Regions from separate parts of the Clostridium sp. CS1-1 genome, predicted to be linked through region 1. Evidence: predicted binding sites of a transcription regulator. Region 1 holds the regulator's gene; the other holds the start of a gene.
The links. Region 1 encodes LexA, which represses DNA repair genes until DNA is damaged. Its sites were predicted from a motif close to CNAACANNTGTTNG; they were not measured.

Region 1 (10,228 bases):
AAAAACTAAAGAGCTATTGAATATTCCATTAAACGCAAAGGATGAAGTTTTATTACTGAAGATATACGATAACTACAAATCTTCAAAAACACATAGGGGTTACGAGTACATAATAAAAGATTTATATATCCTAGTTAAAAAGAGAAAAGTTAGCACTTCTGATATTGCTGATATCTACAACGTTGGAGTTCGCACTATTCAAATATGGTTAAAAGAATTAGGCCTAAGCAGAACTCTTAAAGAAGCTCAAAAAATAGCTGTAAAAAAAAGACGCTCTAAATATACCAATAATGAATAAACCAAGAAAATATTAAGAATTTCTAGTTCAAACGTAAGTCAATCAATATACAACACACTCAAAGAAATACCTAAAAAGGTTGAAAGGAATTTAGCAATATGAAATATGATATTAAAGCAATACGCAATAACGATTTGCCTGAGCAAGTAATAAACTTTTTAAATTACTTAGAAACTATAAAAGGTAAATCCCCCAATACTATAAATGCCTACAGAATTGATCTAATTATGTTTTTTAGATTTTTAAAATTATATAAAAACCTACCCTATGACAATAATCTTGATTTTGAAGAAATTCCTATATATGATATAGACGATAATATCATAAGAAAATTGAAATTACCTGATCTCTTTGCCTTCTTATCTTTCACAGAGAAATATAGAGAAAATAGCGCTCATGCTAGAGCCAGGAAAGTTGCTACTCTAAGATCATTCTTTAAGTTTCTTAGTGGTATAGCAAAAATTGTGGATGAAAATCCCGCTTTAAATCTAGAATCTCCTAAAATAAGCAGAAGAAATCCTACATATCTCACTTTAGATGAAAGTAAGTCTCTTTTAAGAGCTGTAGACGGAAAAAATAAAGAACGGGATTATTGTATACTAACATTGTTTTTAAATTGTGGCCTTAGACTTTCCGAGTTATGCGGAATTAATATCCCAAATATTAAGGGCGATACATTAACAGTAATCGGTAAAGGAAATAAAGAAAGAACCGTATATCTAAACAACGCATGTATAAAAGCTATCGAAAATTACTTATCAGTCCGCAGCGAAAATCTACATAAAATCATTGATAAAAACGCTCTCTTCATAAGTAAAAATTGGACAAGACTTAACAAAAGAACCGTAGAGATGATGCTGAAAAAATACTTAAAAGCCGCTGATTTAGATACCGATAAATATACCCCTCATAAGCTACGACACACAGCTGCAACTTTAATGTACAAATACGGTAATGTTGACATAAGAAGCCTTCAGAAAATATTAGGCCACGAAAATCTATCAACTACTCAAATATATACACATGTTGATGATGAAAAATTAAGAGAAGCAATAAACTCTAATCCATTGAGTGATGAAAACACCTATTAAATCTAAATCACTATATTTAAATTAACATAAAAATACAGTTTCAACTATAAAGTAAATTTAATCACTTCATAGTTGAAACTGTATTTTAATTTTGCGTTTTACTTAGTTAATTTATATCATTCTCTTTCCCATTATATCTCAAAACACCCGGGTACATCTCACTAACCTTATCTTCTTCAAGTAAATCACTTAACCCTTCGATATCATCGATATAAACTAAGTTATCATCCATTTCTTCATTGAATACAATATCATCATTATCAACTTCACTATATTCCTCATCATAGCCATCGCATGAATCCATTAAACCCTCATCATCAAATGTATCATCATCTGATTCATTCCCCATTACTCCACTTGATAATTGAGAATAATTTTCGTTTTCAATTTCACCTATTCTGGACTTCTCTAGCTGTTGCTCAATCTCCTGGCTGTCTTTTACATCATCTATTATTTCATCAATTTTTATTGCTTTCATGTCATAACCTTCTAACTCTAAGCATTTACCACAATTATTACACTTCTTGTTTGAGTTCAAATCACATCTCTCACACTCTCCACAATTATTACATTCTTTTTTAGAGTTAAAAATACAGTATTCCCTATTCATAGCTACTTCCTTTCTAATTTAAAAATCTTCGAACATATTTCCCGGATAAGTTTCCGGAAACAAATTCTATTAATCCAATACTCGTTACCAATCTAAATAATGAGCAATTCCTAATTTATATTTAATCTCTTAAATTTAGGCCTAAATACTATTATACATAATATAACCGTAATTCCCAAGAGTTTTTTTAACTTTATATCTAAACAAAGAGTTTAACAGAACATTAGTTTGATATTTCTAACAATATGTGGTATAATTCTAATAACTAAATAAGAGAGGTGTTTAATATGTCAGAACACAAAAGTACAAAAAACACAGAAATCTATGAATTTATTAAAAATCAAATAAAAGAAAAAGGGTATGCACCCTCAGTTAGAGAAATATGTGCTGCTGTTGGATTGAAATCTACATCTACAGTTCACGGTCACCTTGAAAGATTAGAGAAAAAAGGATTAATATCAAAAGATCCTTCAAAACCTAGAACAATAATAATAACTGAAGATAAGTTAAATAAAAAGGAAATGGTGAACATCCCTATCGTCGGTACAATAACTGCTGGTCTTCCAATACTTGCAGTAGAAAATATAGAAGGTACATTTCCAATAGCAGTAGATTTTATAAAAGGTAATGAAGAACTTTTTATTTTAAAGGTTAAGGGAGAAAGTATGATTGAAGCTGGTATATTAGATGGTGATTTTTCTATAATACAAAAAGCTGTTTCTGCTCAAAATGGTGAGATTGTTGTTGCTTTAATCGATAATGAAGCTACACTTAAAACATTTTATAAAGAAGAAGATCATATAAGACTTCAACCCGAAAATAGTACTATGTCTCCTATAATTGTTAATGACTGTACAATTTTAGGTAAACTTGTTGGAGTTTATAGACAGTATTAAAATATCTAAGTAAAAGAGTGAGCATTAAATTGAAATTTAATTTCTATACTAATGCCCACTCTTTTCTTTATATAAAACACAAAATGAATTCTTATCTTAATTAAATTTTAAAATACATAACAACCTATCTATCAATATAATATAACTACTTGATATTATTATACTAACTTAATAAATTTTAGCGAAATATGATTTTAAAATTTCACATTGTAAACTACTTATATTACTTTTGACAAAGCTATCAATACTCCTATTTTTGCATGGTCAAAAGTTAATCCACCTTGTAAATATGCAATGTAAGGTTCTCTTATAGGTGCATCAGCAGATAATTCAATGGAAGCGCCTTGGACAAATGCACCAGCAGCCATTATTACTTGATCTGTATACCCTGGCATATCCCAAGGCTCACATTGTACAAAAGAATCTATCGGGGAACCTAGTTGTATTCCCTTACAAAAATTTATCAATTTATCTTTATCATTAAATTTGATAGCCTGGATTATATCACTTCTTTTATCTGTATATTTAGGAAGCACTTCAAATCCAGCTAACTCCATTATTCTTGCACAAAATAAAGCTCCTTTAACCGCTTCAATAGCTACATGTGGTGCAAAAAATAATCCTTGGTATAAGAGTCTCATAACTCCAAAGGTAGATCCACACTCCCCCCCTATTCCAGGAACAGTCAATCTATATGAAGCCTGAGTTACGTATTCCTCTTTACCTGCTATATATCCTCCTGTTGGAGCTATCCCTCCTCCAATATTTTTAATTAAGGAACCTGCAACTAAGTCCGCTCCAACATCTGTAGGTTCCTGTATATCTAAAAACTCTCCATAACAGTTATCTACAAAACATATTACCTCTGGTTTAATATTCTTAACGAAATCTATAATTTCTTTAATTTGAGAGATTAATAATGACTTTCTCCATCCATAACCTGTAGACCTTTGAATGTGTACTAACTTTATACTTTTATCATTCTCTAATTCACTCTTAATATTATCAAAATTTATATCTCCGCAAGCCGTGAAATCTACTTGCTTATAGTTTACTCCATACTCTTTTAACGAACCAATGTTTTTCTTGCCACTTATCCCTATTACATTATGTAAAGTGTCATACGGAGTTCCACATACAGACATCATAGTGTCCCCAGGTCTTAAATTACCAAATAAAGCTGTACCTAATGCATGTGTTCCATTTACAAAATGTGGTCTAACTAATGCACTTTCGCAATTAAAAATTCTAGCATAAACTTTATCAAGCGAATCTCTCCCTATATCTCCATAACCGTATCCTGATGAATTAGTAAAATGAGATTCACTAATTCTTTCTTCTTGAAATGCATTTAAAACCTTAAATTGATTAAATTCTCTTATTTCATCATATTTAGAGAACTCTTCTTTTATATCATCTATAGCTTGTTCATAAAAACTAAGTACTTCATCATTTATACCATAAGTATTTTTAAGGTATTCTTTTGTTATATCTATCATTTTACAAACCTCCTGAAATTCATAATTTAGCTTTTGTATATTTTTGTATAATTTTGTTTAATTATATACTAATTCCATTGATTATAATACCATATAAAAAAAGAATAGGCAATTATTAGCCTATTCTTAAGCATCTCCTTCTGGGATATTATTAAATAGAATTGGTTTCAAAGGAGTTATTGTAGAGATTGCATGTTTATATATCATCATCTGCTTACCGTCACAATCTAGAACTACCGTAAAACTATCGAAACCTTTTACATTCCCTTTTATCTGAAAACCATTAGTTAAGTGTATAGTAACTGATGTTTTACCTTTTCTAGCTCCATTTAAAAATATGTCTTGTAGATTATTAGCCGTTTTACTCATATTCCTCATCCTGCTATTAAAAATCACCAAAATTGATTTTACACCTTATTTATGGATAGATAAGGTGGTAGTATTACAGGTTTCTATACTACGATTCCTGTTTAATACCTACTATAGCAGTTTTTCACCTGCCTTTCCTTATAATTTATTTAATATATCTATTTGCTACTAAATTAAAGTAACAATACCACACAATTTTTATTTTATATAATTCTATAAGTTATGATAAAATCCCTTTAATTTTATTATAAAATTTACAGAATTATTTATCTATAGTTTCATCCTTAATTGAATGAAACTTATTTGCTATATATTCCACTATATCATCCTCACTATTAAACTCATCCTTATCTATCCAAATTACCCTTTTATCTTTTCTAAACCAAGTTAATTGTCTCTTGGCGTAATTTCTACTACCTTTTTTAATTAAATATATAGCTTCGTCTAATGTTATCTTACCATCTAAATAGAATAGCATCTCCTTATATCCTATTCCCTTCATAGACTGCATCTCAGCTGTATATCCCATAGATTTTAACTTCCTAACTTCATCTATAAGCCCATTTTCAATCATAATATCTACTCTTTTATCTATTCTTTCATAAAGTGTAGCTCTATTCATATTAAGAACAAAGTAATATACATTATACGGAATATCATAAATGTTGTTTTCTTCGTTGCATTTCGTTATTGTCTTTCCTGTAAGCTTATATACTTCTAAGGCTCTTATAACTCTTTTTAAATCATTTGGATACAATCTCTCATAGGATTCGACATCAATTTCCTTAAGTAGGCTATGGACATACTCCTTGCCATTTGTTTCTGCCAACCCGTATAGATACTCTCTGTATTCCTCATCAGTAGCAGCTTCGGTAAAATCATAATTGTAAATTAAAGAATTTATATAAAGTCCAGTGCCACCAACCAACATAGGAAGCCTTCTTTTCTCATTAACACTATTTATTATCTTAGTAGATATTTTCTTAAACTCAGATACGTTAAAATTCTCATGTGGTTCTACTACATCTATAAGATAGTGAGGAATTCCCTTCATCTCATCTTCTTTTATTTTAGCTGAACCGATATCCATATATTTATATATCTGCATTGAGTCCGCTGATATTATTTCACCATTAAGCCTTCTAGCTAATTTAATGGATATATCAGTCTTTCCTACTGCTGTTGGTCCAGCGAGTATAAATAAATCTATCATATAATCCCCCTCTTACTATTCGTTTAAAATCACTATTGTATTCTCTTAAATTTCTTTTCTAGTTCATTTATACTGAATTTAATAATTGTCGGTCTACCATGAGGGCAAGTAAAAGGGTCATCTATAAACCTTAAGTCTTCAACTAATGCTTTCATCTCAATAATTGACAGTGTGTCATTTGCTTTAACTGCAGATTTACATGCACGCTTTGCTATAGTATTATACTTTACCTCCCACGTCTCACCAGACCCTAGATTTTTTAAGTTATCTAATATATCCATGAATAAGGTTTTAATATCAGGTTTACCTAATATTAAAGGTACCTCCCTTATGCTTAAAGTATTATCACCAAAAATCTCAATGTCAAATCCAACCTTTTTAAAAGTTTCGCTATTTTCCTTAAATATATCAAAGTCCTCAGAAGACAACTCAACTATTGCAGAAGTTATTAAAACTTGGGATACCACTGTGTTTACTTGTATGCTTTTCTTATATTTTTCAAATAAGATTTTCTCATGTGCTGCATGTTGATCTATAAGATATAAATTATCCATGAGCTCTGCTAGTATATAAGTATTATGAAACTGACCTATAACGTTTAACGATGGAAATTTAGCTACTCTATCATCTATGGAATGATTGCATTTATCCTTGTAATCATAGTTTTTTTTATCATCTACATCCGAAACACCTTCAGGTCTTTCTTCATGGTTATTAGTACTATCATACGCGGTAAAATTACTTTGATCCTCTTTATTCACATTCTCTTTTATATATGATAATTTATTATTAAAATGGTCAAAATAACCTTGGTTATCATTTTTATTATTGCCAGAATTTTCATTAATATAATTACTTTCATTAAAAGAACTTAAATCAATTGGAAATTTAATAGTTTGAACACTCTCTTTTACAATCTCATCCTTAAAGGAATCCTCTTTATTCTCATCATCAACAGAAATGCTAAAGGACTCCCTTAAAGAATCACGTAAAGCTTCATGAACAGCATCAAATGTAATTTTAAATATCTCTCTATCGTCTCTAAATTTAATTTCCGATTTTGTAGGATGTACATTGACATCTATATATTCTGGAAATATATCTAAAAACACAATGAAAAACGGAAATTTATTAATAGTTAAAAAAGACTTAAATGCATTTTCTACTGCAGCAGTTATAAGTTTGTTCTTTACATATCTTCTATTCACAAATATACTTTGATTATTTCTGCTTCCTCTACTTATTTCAGAATTACCTATAAATCCATGAATAGATACCACGTCATTATGCTTTTCGAAACTTGTTATATTTTCTGATATTGTCTTTCCATATATACTTCTTATAACATCTATTATCTTACCAGTTCCATAAGTATTTAATGATTTTTTATTGTTATTTAAAAACTTAAAAGAGATTTGAGGATTAGCGAGAGCAAGTCTATTAAGAATATCTGATATATACGCTCCTTCTCTACTTGTAGATTTTAAAAATTTTAGTCTTGCAGGAACATTATAAAATATATCATTAACCTCTATTGTAGTTCCTATATTAGTACCTATGTCCTTAATGTAGTTAATATTTCCCCCACTGATAGATATTTCTTTGCCATAATCAAATTCTTCAATTCTACTTTTCAATGTAATATTAGATACCGCTGCGATACTAGCTAGGGCTTCTCCACGAAATCCCATAGTGTTTATATTATAAACATCTTCTATACTGCTTATTTTACTTGTAGCGTGAGGCATAAACGCCTTTTCAATATCGTCTGGGTGTATTCCGTAACCGTCATCTATAATCTTTATACTTTTTTGTCCGCCATCGACAATCTCAACAGTTATATTCCTTGCATTAGAATCTATGCTGTTTTCAACCAATTCTTTAACAACCGAATAAGGACGTTCTACAACCTCCCCCGCTGCTATTTTATTTGAAGTCTCAATACCAAGCACATTTATTCTTTTCAAAGTACCACCTCTATTAAGCATAAGTTAACTATTATAATTTTTTGCCTTTCTTATTATGTCATATAATTTATTAAATCCATCCATAGGAGTCATATTCAATATATCTATAGAAGCAAGTTCTTTTATTAAATTTTGCTTTTCGATATCAGCAAAATTAATTTGCAGTGGTAAACTTTCATATTCTTGATCACAATTATTTTTCAAAATCAAATTCTCTGAATTATTTATGCTATCCTCATTCTTTTCTCTATCTTTAATTACTTGTTTGTCATCTAACTTATCTACTGCTATTTCTTCCCTATTTTCAGGTGTATTACTCACTGAAATTGATTTTTCAACAAAGTTTTTGTGGTTAGATTCTGTAATAGTGAAGTTATCCATATTTATATCGTTTGCATTTTCTTTTTCTATTTTATCTAGTATTTCTTTGGCCCTTTTAATCACTTCATCTGGCAATCCAGCAAGCTTTGCAACTTCGATACCATAGGACTGATCCGCGCCACCTCTTACAATCTTACGAAGAAAGACAATATCACTCCCTATTTCTTTTACAGATACAGAGTAATTTTTTACACCTTCTAAAACTCCTTCAAGTTTAGTAAGCTCGTGATAATGTGTAGCAAATAGGGTTTTACACTTTAATTTTTTATTGTTACAGATATACTCTATAACTGACCAAGCGATACTCAGACCGTCATAGGTACTAGTTCCTCTACCAACCTCATCAAGTAAAATTAAACTTTTATTTGTGGCATTCTTTAATATATTCGACACTTCCCACATCTCTACCATAAAGGTACTTTTACCAGCTGCTAAATCATCAGAGGCTCCTATTCTAGTAAATATTTTATCACATACAGCTATAGTAGCCTTCTTAGCAGGTACAAAACTTCCTATCTGTGCCATAATAACAATCAAAGCTACTTGCCTCATATAAGTAGACTTACCTGCCATATTAGGTCCTGTAATAAGAAGGAGTTGCTCATCTACTGTATTTATAATTGTATCATTTGATACAAAACTTCCTGATGGAATGATTCTTTCCACAACAGGATGTCTTCCCTCTTCGATATAAAGCTCCTCACTATTTGTTATCTTTGGTTTACTATAGTTATTTTCTAAAGCTATGATAGCAAGCGAACATAAGCAATCTAATTCCGCTATGGTTCTCGCTGTGTCCTGCATCCTATGAATTTGTTTTTCCGCTTCCTCCCTTACCTTCACAAAAGCTTCATACTCTAAATTTATTAGCTTATCTTCTGCACCTAATATCTTATCTTCCATTTCCTTTAACTCAGGTGTAATAAATCTTTCTGCATTAGCTAAAGTTTGTTTTCTTATATATCTTCCTTCTGGTATGGAATTTAGGTTACTCTTAGTAATTTCTATATAATACCCAAATACTTTATTATAACCAATTTTTAAGGACTTGATGGAAGTTATTTCCCTTTCACTATTTTCAAGTGAAGCTATCCATTCCTTACCATGTGCTTTTGCAACCTTAAGTTCATCAATTTCCTTGCAATATCCTTCTTTTATTATATTTCCTTCTTTTACAGAAATTGATGGACTTTCAGATATTGACTCATCAAGTATTTTATAAACGTCTCTAAGTTCATCCAAATTATCATACATTTCTACAAATAAATTACTTTCAAAGGCTGCCAGAATATTTTTTACTGTAGGTATCTTTTCTATAGATCCTTTTAACGCTAATAATTCCTTAGCATTTACACTCTTAGAAGATATTTTCCCAACTAATCTTTCTATATCATATATTTCCTTTAAAGCTTCTCTTAAATCTTCCTGCAAAGATAAATTGTTTAGAAGCTCTTCCACTGAATTAAGTCTTTTCTCTATTGATACCTTATCAACTAATGGTTGCTCAATCCACTTTCTAAGTTGTCTCCCCCCCATAGCAGTATTGGTTTTATCCATTACCCATAGTAAAGAGCCTTTTTTACTTTTCTCTCTTAAATTTTCAGTAAGCTCTAGATTTCTTCTAGAGTTACTATCTATACTTAAATAATCAACTATACTATAGTAGTTAAATTCATTTATATGATTTAAAGAAGTTTTTTGAGTCTCCATAACATACTTTATTAGCCCATTGCAAGATTTCAATAATATGCAATTATATTCATCAAGGTTTATATTAGCGAATTGTGTTTCTAACGTTTTATTTATATCAGTGGCGAAAAAGTCTTCAGATACTTTTGAAAAGGTAACCTCTACTCTCTCCTTTATTCTCGATATTATTTCTTCATCTACGTTCTCCTGGATTA
Region 2 (10,228 bases), 550 kb from region 1:
TAGTTGACAAATTTCCATCCTTACTTGGTAGAAAGCAGTTTTTATTTCAAGTATACTGTTTTTGCTAGGTAATTTTAAAGAAGAAAAGGTTGGTGATTAATATGACATTAGGTGAAAAATTATTTGATTTACGTAAAAAAGCAGGTTTATCACAAGAAGAGGTTGCTGATAAATTAGGCGTATCTAGACAGGCAGTTAGTAAGTGGGAAACTGGTCAAACAATTCCAGAACTAGCTAAAGTAAAACCATTGAGTGAATTGTATAATGTAAGTTATGATTATCTTATTAGTGAAAGCCCTCATCTTAGTGGTGATGTTACAAGTATCGAAATGATAGTTGATGAAATTGATTGGACTAGTGCATGGAGTAAAAAGTACCCGATTTTAGCATCCTACAACGGTATACAAGGAATAAATTCTTATTGTGAGCAGATATTTAAGTTGTATGATGATTGTAAAAAGGAATTTAATTTTAATGATGAAGATGCTGTTTTGGTTTTGAAAGATATTCTTTATCAAAAGTTTAAAATGTCAAAAAAGAAAACCAAGTAAACTAGACAGAACCCTTAGCTATTCGTAATGTTACAATTCAGTATAATAAGTGAAAAACAAAACATTTTCTGAACACCACATTATTCAAATTTGAATTTTGGGGTGTTTTTGTTCGCAATTCCAATATAATATTTATATAATTTCTTCCTAATACTAAGCATTGAAAATAGTTATGGCTTTTATATTGAGTTATATTTTACGAGGCAATATTTCTATAACAAACAGTTGGATTAGAACACATAAAAGGAGGCAGAACCTAGAAAATGGATTATGTGAAATACATACGTGATAGAGTCGGTCATGATGAAATAAACCTAACAGGCGTAAATGTATTAATAATAAATAAAAATAATCAAGTTTTACTTCAGAGGAGGGGAACATTTCCGTATAAATGGGGATTAGTTGGGGGAATTACGGAATTAGGGGAATCTCTTGAGGAAGCTGCTATTAGAGAAGCGAGGGAAGAGACTGGATTAAATATTAGCAAATTAAACTTACTAGGAACTACATCAGGAAAAAAGTGTTATATAGAGTTCCCAAATGGTGATAAAGCATACTTTATAACTGTTGGATATTTTACTAAAAGTTACAGTGGTGTATTGCAGATAGATAACTTAGAAACTAAGGAATTGAAATTTTTTGATTATGAAGAATTACCTGAAGATATACCCGATAGTCATAGAATAATGCTTGATAAATATTATAATAGTTGATAACTATAGAGAGAAGGTCAAAATGGAAGCCTATGATGTGATATTATATCTAACGCCGGTAAGATATAATATCACATATAATAGTATGTCTTTGAATATAAAATAATTATGAAAGTTCTGTGAGATGAGTCCAATATCTCTTAGGCATATGACGATTACGCAATCTATGGTTCTTACGTTCTTTTATATTAACAGAGGTATAAAAAGTTTTCCAAAGGACTTCGAATTCATTATCTCCGACGGAGTTGGTAAGAACTTTGGAATCTTCTTTTTTAAATTCAGTTATAATAGCGGATTCTTTGTTATATACAATTGCAAGCTCCCTTTTTAAATCATGAATTACAAAGTTTTGATCAGAAAATCTTACAGTAAAATGATCGAGTATTAAAGGTAAAATATTATGATCAGGTTCTATAGATGCATAAAAAGTTAATGGTGCCACTTCTTTAAACCTTACAAAACCAGTTAATCTGTGAGCTTCATTAGTAACTTTTCTAGCATATTTATCAACTAAAATTATAATATCATTATTCTTAGCTAAATTAATATTTGCACCATATTTATAGCAAAGTTTAAGATATTTCAAAGCAAGAGAATCAGAATCTGGGATGTCACTAAGATATAAATAGTAGACATTTGTTAAAACTTCTTCATTAAGCTTTTCTACAATGCTTTTATAAACTCTATCAAATTTATCGTACTCTGTTGAAATGTTTGAAACTTCATTAATAAATGAGGCAACATAATCTCTAGACTTCGTTATAATACAATCTCCTTTGCAGCTATAAGTATAAAAAATAGCAGTAAGTAAGCCTTCAAAAGTATTATCGTATATGTATTCTTTCAAAATAAAATCCTCCTTAGAGTTCACCTGTAATTGAAGTAGATTTATCATTTAATAAAAGCAATTTGTCGTTTAAGGACTCTTTAGCAATGCCTAGATTACTTGTTTTATTATCAAAAAAGCTTAATTGCTCAGCATTTTGATCTATTGAATTTAAGTTAAATTTGGGAGTAAGAGCGTTTCTAATACGCATATCATCGAAGGCTACTGCTCCATAATATTTACCTTTACAAGTAATAAAATATTGAGCTCTTTTCATAACAACACCAAGCTTTTTTAGATCAAAAAAGTTCAACAAATTAATTCTACGTGAACTTACTATTTTTTGTGCACTACGTATTCCAATGCCAGGGATTCTTATAAGAGTGTTATAGGGAGCTCTATTTATTTCAACAGGAAATAGATGAATATTATTTAAAGCATATGTTGTTTTAGGATCAAAGTTAATATCAAAATTAGGATTCTTTTCATTTAGTAATTCATCTGCTTTAAAGCCATAAACTCTTAATAACCAATCGCCTTGATATAATCTATGCTCTCTAAGAGTAGGCGGATTTTTAACTTCAGGAAGATTCGTACCACTATTAACAGGAACATATGCTGAGTAATAAACTCTTCTTAACTCAAATTTGTTATATAAGCTTTCTGTTAGGTTTAGGATGTTTAAATCACTTTCTTTTGTAGCTCCAACAATAAGCTGAGTACTTTGGCCACCGGGTACAAATATAGGTGAATTTTTATATTTCTTACGTTCATATTTGTTTATAATAATATTATTTTTAATATCACCCATAGGCTTTAAAACATCATGTTTATTTTTTTCAGGTGCTAATAATTTAAGAGATTTTGATGAAGGTAGTTCTATATTTACACTCATTCTATCTACAAGGGAACCAGCTTTTTTTATAAGTCCTTCATCAGCTCCCGGGATTGCTTTTAGATGAATATAACCCCTAAAATTATGTTCATTTCTTAATTTGTGAACAACTGTTGTAAGGAGTTCCATGGTGAAATTAGCACTTTTAATAATTGAAGAGCTTAAGAATAAACCTTCTATGTAATTACGTCGATAAAAATTCATAGTTATATTAACAACTTCATCAGCAGTAAAAGAAGCCCTCTCGATATCATTAGATCTCCTATTAATACAGTATGAACAATCATATATGCAATAATTTGTTAAAAGTATTTTAAGTAGGGATATACATCTTCCGTCTGGAGTAAAGCTGTGACATATACCACTTGGAGCAACTGAACCAATGTTTCCTTGTTTTGAACTTCTGTTTGAGCCGGAAGATGAACAAGATACATCATATTTAGCTGCACCAGCTAAAATTCTTAGTTTTTCTTTTATTTCCATTTTTATCACCAATCTTTGTATTTTTATAAATTAAGTATAACTCATTACCTTCAAAAGAACAAGTGTTCTGTGGTAAAAATTAGATTTACAATGATGATATATAAATGAAGAAGACAATAACTTACATTTCGACGAACGAATTATATATTAAATTAATACGGATTTGCAGTATATAATATAACTCAGAAAAGAAAATACACATTATACTATGATAATTTTACGATGCAACAATTAAAAATATGGTATAAAAAAACTGAAAAGCAATGCACGTATTTATGTGTAGGTGAATACTCTATTAATGGTGAAATTTTATTAATGGAGGTATTCGTGTGGGATATTATATTGGAGTAGAGCCCAATGTAAAAATTTATGTAGAGGATCTTAATCCAGAAGGCAAGAAAACAATCTTGTTCTTACACGGTTGGCCAGGAGATCACAATTTGTTTGAATATCAATTTGACAAGCTTCCAAAGATGGGATACAGATGCATTGGAATAGATACCAGAGGATTCGGGAATTCAGATAAACCTTGGAGTGGTTATGATTACAATCGATTATCGGACGATGTGAGATGCGTAATTGAAGCACTTAAATTAAAAAATATTACCTTAGCGGGGCACTCCACAGGAGGAGCGATTGCTATTAGATACATGGTGAGACATAATGGATATGGGGTATCTAAACTTGCTCTTTTTGCTGCTGCTGCGCCAAGCCTTGTCCAGCTTCCATATTTTCCTTATGGACAAAAAAGAGAAGCTATAAATGAAATCATTGAAGGAACATACAATGACCGGCCAAATATGTTGAGGAACTTTGGAGAAATGTTTTTCTTCCAGCATATAACTGAGCCATTCTCAGATTGGTTTTTTCAATTGGGACTTAAGGCAGCAGGTTGGGCTACTGCAGAAATTGCAAAAACTTGGTTAAATGAAGTACTATTTTATGATCTTGGAAAAATAAACGTTCCAACTTTAATTCTTCATGGAATCCATGACAAAGTCTGTCTTTTCCCATTAGCTGAAGCACAAAGACAAGGCATTAAAAATTCCACGCTTGTACCATTTGAATTTAGTGGCCATGGAGTGTTCTATGATCAAAAAGATAAATTCAACGAAGAATTGACTAAATTTATAGAGGAATAAAGTTTTTTGTAGCTTCTTATTTATCTATGGTAGTAGAACTTAAAAATATTTATAACTTGTAAAGAGATGCCAATTAATAAATCAATTGAACTATATAAGCAAAATACCGTATTATTCGGATGTGTGAATTTTACGGTATTTTGCGTCGCACTTAAAAAGCAATAAGGCTCTGCTATAAAAATATAATAGAGTCTAATATTGAGCATATTGCGAACTAACTAAGAAAAATTGATCTTTGAAAATTGAATAGTACGGTATTTACAATATATATGTAAATTATAGTACTTTTAGTTTATATTTATATTAATGTATAATTATCTATTTATTAAATTAGTAGATAATTAGGAGTTGTTTATAAAAACCATAATATAGTTGTAATAAAATACGGAGGAGAAATTATGAAAATTACAGATAGTATCTATGGTGAGTTTGAGGTTGAAACAATTTTAGAAGAACTTATAAAAATAAAAGAGGTACAACGATTAAAAGGGATTCATCAGGGTGGAGCAAGTTATTTGATTAATTCTGAATGGAATGTTACTAGATATGAACATTCTATTGGTACAATGTTGTTTATAAGAATAATGGGGGGGAGTATTGAGGAACAGATAGCAGGTTTATTACATGATATTTCTCACACTGCATTTTCACACGTTATTGACTTTGTTTTTAAAAATAGTAATGAAGATTATCATGAAAAAATATATGATGAAATTATTCAATCTTCTAATATCCCTAAAATACTATCAACTAATGGATATGATTATAAGGATATACTTTTAAATGAGTCTAAGTGGACAATACTTGAAAAGAGAGCACCTAAATTATGTGCAGATAGAATAGATTATACATTAAGAGATATGTATCATTATGGGTTTATATCAAAAGATGAAATTAAGACATTTTTAAGTAATTTATCTGTAGTTGAAGGAGAGATAGTAGTTAATTCTGTGGAAATTTCTGAATGGTTTGTAGATGTATATTATAAAGAGGTTATAGGATTTTTTATGAACCCATTGAATGTATATGCTTATGATAGATTATCTAAAGCATTAGAAATAGCAATTAAATTACATGAAATTACTTTAGAAGATTTATTAAAAGAAGATGGGTACGTATATAGTTTACTAAGGAATTCTAGTTCAGAAGAAGTAATAAACTTAATTGAATCAATAAATAGTCAAGTAAGATTAATAGAAAATAAAGATAAATATGACATATTTCAAAAAAATAAGATAAGGCTAATTGACCCAACTATAAATATTGGTGGGAAACGCTATAAAACTTCAGAAAAGTCAAGTGTTGTGAAAATATTAAATGAGAAGGCATTAAAAAAGTCTGAGGAAGGTGTATTTATTAAAATAGGATAAAATTATTATTAAGCAGTATATATTTAAAATACCGTATTATTCAAAAGAATATACGGTATTTTTTAGTTCGCAATTCAAAAATAGTAAGACTCTACTATTAAAATATGACAGAGCCTATTCTTAATTATTATATGTATCAATCTTTAAATCCAAATATATAGATGTTTTTTGAAAATGAAATAGTGTGGTGATTAAAAAAGCACTTGTTCCTTTATCGTAGACGGTATTAAAATAAAGACACTTATATTTTTGTAAACAGCATATAAGTAATAATATGCAATATGTGTTATAATTTAAGCCGAAACTATAAATTTTTACGTTAAAAGGAATCCTAGAGTTTCCTTCAGCAATTTTATAATATCAACACTATTCTTAAATAGAACCTATTATTATAAGGTTATGTTTAAATGAATGTTGAAAATTGACATATTATTAAAGATATACTATAATTAATCAATGTATACGATTTCAAGTTGGCATTGTCATAAATGTCAACTCCTTGTTTTGAGATATTTGAAAACTATCAGTATCTCAATGAGAGAAGTTGTTTTCCTATTTAGAAGAACTGTTTATATTAAGTTCACAAATTTGTTAAGTAAACAAGGAGTGGATAAATTTCCACTTGTCAAGTGAAAGGTATGAACATATTGTTGTACTGAAATTGTAGAAATTAATATTGTATTAAGTTTCTTTTAGATACGTAAAATAATCTTCAGAACTCAAATTGTTTCGTAATCATATGACAATAGAAATTAATAGTTAGAGGAGAGTAAAAAATGGACAAAGATTTATTTCATTCATTGGAAGGTAAAAATATCTATTTTAAAGCACTAAGTACAAGTGATGCTCAAGCTATACATGATTATGCGTCAGATAAGGACGTTAAACGTTTTATTGGATGGAACTTAATGAAGACCTTAAATGAAACTACTGAGTTCGTTGAATTAATGATAAACCGTGAGTTAGCAGGTACTCATTTATACGCTTCTGTTGCTTTAAAATCAACTCAAGAAGTTATAGGGACAGTTATGATTTTCAATTTTGACAAACAAGCCAATCAAGCTGAAGTTGGCTATGTTTTTCATAAAGACCACTGGGGCAAGGGGTATGGATCAGAGAGTCTTGCTTTGGTAAGTGATTTCGCATTTGAATCACTTAACCTTCACAAACTCCATGCTAGTGTAACGGATGCCAATATTGGCTCTGCTCGTATATTAGAAAAGAACGGGTATAAGTTAGAGGGAAGATTAAAAGACCACTATTTTATAGAAGATAAATATTATGATTCATTACTTTTTGGCAAAATTCAAGCTAAATAAGAAATGTAAGTTTGTTTATATGTTGAGGCTTTGCAATACTAAAATGAAACACAACTTGATTTTATTAAAAAATTAAAGAGTATTGTGTAGTTTTCAAGTTATAGGTATTATTAAGAATAATTATTGTAGTTACTTGGGAATATTCTAATTTAACGTAAAAAGTGAAAAAACAAACAATTTATAAAAGCACTGTATTATTCAAATTAGAATTTTACAGTGTTTTTACGACGCAATTCAAATATTATGTTTACATAAAATAGAGGAAATGATTGATGCAAATAATCATAGAATGTAGATATTTAATGTAGATAAAATGTATTTATTGTACCATAATCTAAATAGGTTATAAAAGTATTTGATTTAGATCCTTGTAAACATGTCAGAAAATTAATTTTAACTAGTTGCTATATCTTTTGAATAGGACCAAACTAGGTTTACTTAAGTTTAGTCCTGCTTTAGAATCAGGAAGCACTAATTCTAGAGAATTAATTACTCCTGAATTAATTGACAAAAAAGAAATGAAGTGAATTTATGGATATCGAATTTATAATAAATACATATGGAAACTATATTTTCAACTATGCTTTAAAATTAGCGTGTGATCCATCTCTTGCAGAGGATTTAACACAAGAAACATTTATTAATGCATGGAGAAAGAACGAAACCTTAGAGAACCCCCAGGCAATTAAGGCTTGGTTGAGAAAAATATGCTTTAATAATTTTCTAATGAAACAAAGGAAGAATAATGGTTATAGTGAACTACTTGTTGAGGATATTAATCTTCTCGAAAGAGAAGCCAGCTTATATGTTGACAATCCTCCAAAACCCGAAGATGAGGTTATTGTAGAGGAGTGTATTCGCGATCTACAAAATGGCTGTTTTCTAGCAATGGTAAGGCGACTCACATTACATCAACGGATGGCATTTTCATTAATAGACATGTTTGGATTGTCCTTGGACGAAGTTTCAGAAATAATTGGTATATCCAAAAGTGCAACTAAGGGACTTCTTTATCGAGCTCACCTAAATTTAGATTCATTCTTTAGTAACCACTGTAGTCTTTTAGATTTAAATAATCCTTGCTGCTGTAAAGCTTGGATTGAGTTCTCTAAAACAAGAGATAATTTACAAAAGAACTCTCATAAACATAAATTGATCACAAAGCTAGATTATACAGAATCAAATTATACTTTTAACAGTGAAGTGCGGAGGAAAATAAACTTCTTATATAAAAATATGCCGGATAGAAAACCTTCTGAGGAATGGTATGAAGAAGTTACTAATATAATAAATGAAATGTATATTGATAAAAAATAATTTGAGTTTTTTGTTGAAAACGTGACTCTCCTCTTTTTGTTGCATCTATATAAGTGAAAGAAAATATTTTTGTTTTATTAGAGGAGGAAGTGTAATGAATAACTACCAACAAGCTGTAAAGGAGTTAGCTCCTTGTGGAAATGACTGCTCAAGGTGTGCAAGTTATAAGAATAGCAAAATAGTACTGTTAAGCAAAGAGCTTAATGAGAACTTAGAAAACTTTGAATATATGGCTAAAAAAATAAAAGACTTTAAGCCTATATTTAATTACTACGAGCAATTTTTATCTATTTTAAATCATTTTTCAAAGGGCAGCTGTTCAGGATGTCGTTCTAGTCATAAGACTAAATGCCAATGCAGTATAAATACATGCCATAAAGAAGAAAAGGTAAACTTTTGTTTTGAATGTACAAAATACCCTTGTAACCCCACAACATACAATGAAGCTATTTCTAAGCTGTGGCAGAAGAATAATGATGCCATGAAAAATAGCGGTGTTGATAACTTCTATATTGATCAGAAAGGGGAGCCAAGGTATTAGATTTGCATAAAATTGTCAATTGGTGTAGGTTTCTTATAACAATAACCAGCTATTGTCAAAAAAGCTGGAAGGTCCAAATGCCATTTAAGGAGAAAATGGGCAGTTAACAACTATAAATTGCTTAATTGATTTTTATCTTGTAAATGAGATGCTTATATCTAGTTTTGGATATTGGAACATTGGGTTGGAGTGCATAATGGAGATATTATAAAAGATGAAAAAGGAAAATCATATATTATTGGACTTGCACAAAGTTTAGCATGGGCGATGAGAAAAAGGAGGAGTAAATAATATGAAAAAAGGTGATAAGGTATTTGTAAGAATTGATTATAAAAATAATGAATTAGAGCCTACACCAAAAGATTTTCAAGACCACGTGGAGTATCTAAAAGGAGTTGCTGCTGAAAGATATTTTGTTGGAGGTGGATTCGCTAATACTAAAGGCGGGATGATTATATTTAAGGCTAAAGATTTAGAGGAGGCAAAAATAATTGCTCAAAAAGATCCGATAATTGAAAGAGGTCTTTATAGAGTTGAGTTATATGAATGGGATTTACTTATATTATCAGATAACAATTAGATGTATTACTTATTTCGTTTATGTTGCAAAAATAAGTTTTAGTATGGAAATTCATTGTGTGATTTTGAAAAATAAGGAGTTTGTACTAGAGTCAAAAAAAGTAACTTTCTTAACTCTCTCGCCATTGACTTTTTAGACTCATAATAGTACAATGAAAATAATTTGAGATTTGAGGTGAAAAGATGATTAAATTTTCTTGCTAATTTTTAAAGTACAATATGATAAAAAGATAAGCAGATGTGTTCTGTTTGTTTTGTTGTACTTATGCAAGAAAGTTGTTCTTTTTTCTCTTAATGTATACACTTGTGTTACGCTATGATGATTAGCTTAACTGCGTATATTTACGAGCTGTAAGAATAATAATTTCTTGCAGCTCTTATTTTTTTATAAATAATTAGAATTAGGAGGATGAATAATATTATGGATACTAAAGACACTATGCTAACACATGATGATCTTCATATAGGGCCGGACACTGTAGGCGAGATTTA

Region 2: AC0N0V_RS12705 (putative DNA modification/repair radical SAM protein) is a predicted target of LexA. The motif match lies at 3,524-3,537, and genes of this name have one in related genera.

Annotation. Positions count from the first base shown of each region.
Region 1 is NZ_CM148680.1:2,131,544-2,141,771, reverse strand. Features, by position in the region: gene AC0N0V_RS10010 (hypothetical protein) at 1-298, shown strand, start outside; gene AC0N0V_RS10005 (tyrosine recombinase XerC) at 397-1,389, shown strand; gene AC0N0V_RS10000 (hypothetical protein) at 1,496-1,999, opposite strand; gene lexA (transcriptional repressor LexA) at 2,287-2,895, shown strand; gene AC0N0V_RS09990 (methionine gamma-lyase family protein) at 3,114-4,394, opposite strand; gene hfq (RNA chaperone Hfq) at 4,521-4,763, opposite strand; gene miaA (tRNA (adenosine(37)-N6)-dimethylallyltransferase MiaA) at 5,026-5,976, opposite strand; gene mutL (DNA mismatch repair endonuclease MutL) at 6,009-7,964, opposite strand; gene mutS (DNA mismatch repair protein MutS) at 7,968-10,228, opposite strand, start outside.
Region 2 is NZ_CM148680.1:2,681,527-2,691,754, reverse strand. Features, by position in the region: gene AC0N0V_RS12720 (helix-turn-helix domain-containing protein) at 102-551, shown strand; gene AC0N0V_RS12715 (NUDIX hydrolase) at 815-1,264, shown strand; gene AC0N0V_RS12710 (TIGR03915 family putative DNA repair protein) at 1,371-2,111, opposite strand; gene AC0N0V_RS12705 (putative DNA modification/repair radical SAM protein) at 2,125-3,468, opposite strand; gene AC0N0V_RS12700 (alpha/beta fold hydrolase) at 3,798-4,610, shown strand; gene AC0N0V_RS12695 (HD domain-containing protein) at 5,009-5,980, shown strand; gene AC0N0V_RS12690 (GNAT family N-acetyltransferase) at 6,757-7,299, shown strand; gene AC0N0V_RS12685 (RNA polymerase sigma factor) at 7,831-8,616, shown strand; gene AC0N0V_RS12680 (DUF3795 domain-containing protein) at 8,711-9,157, shown strand; gene AC0N0V_RS12675 (YciI family protein) at 9,450-9,737, shown strand.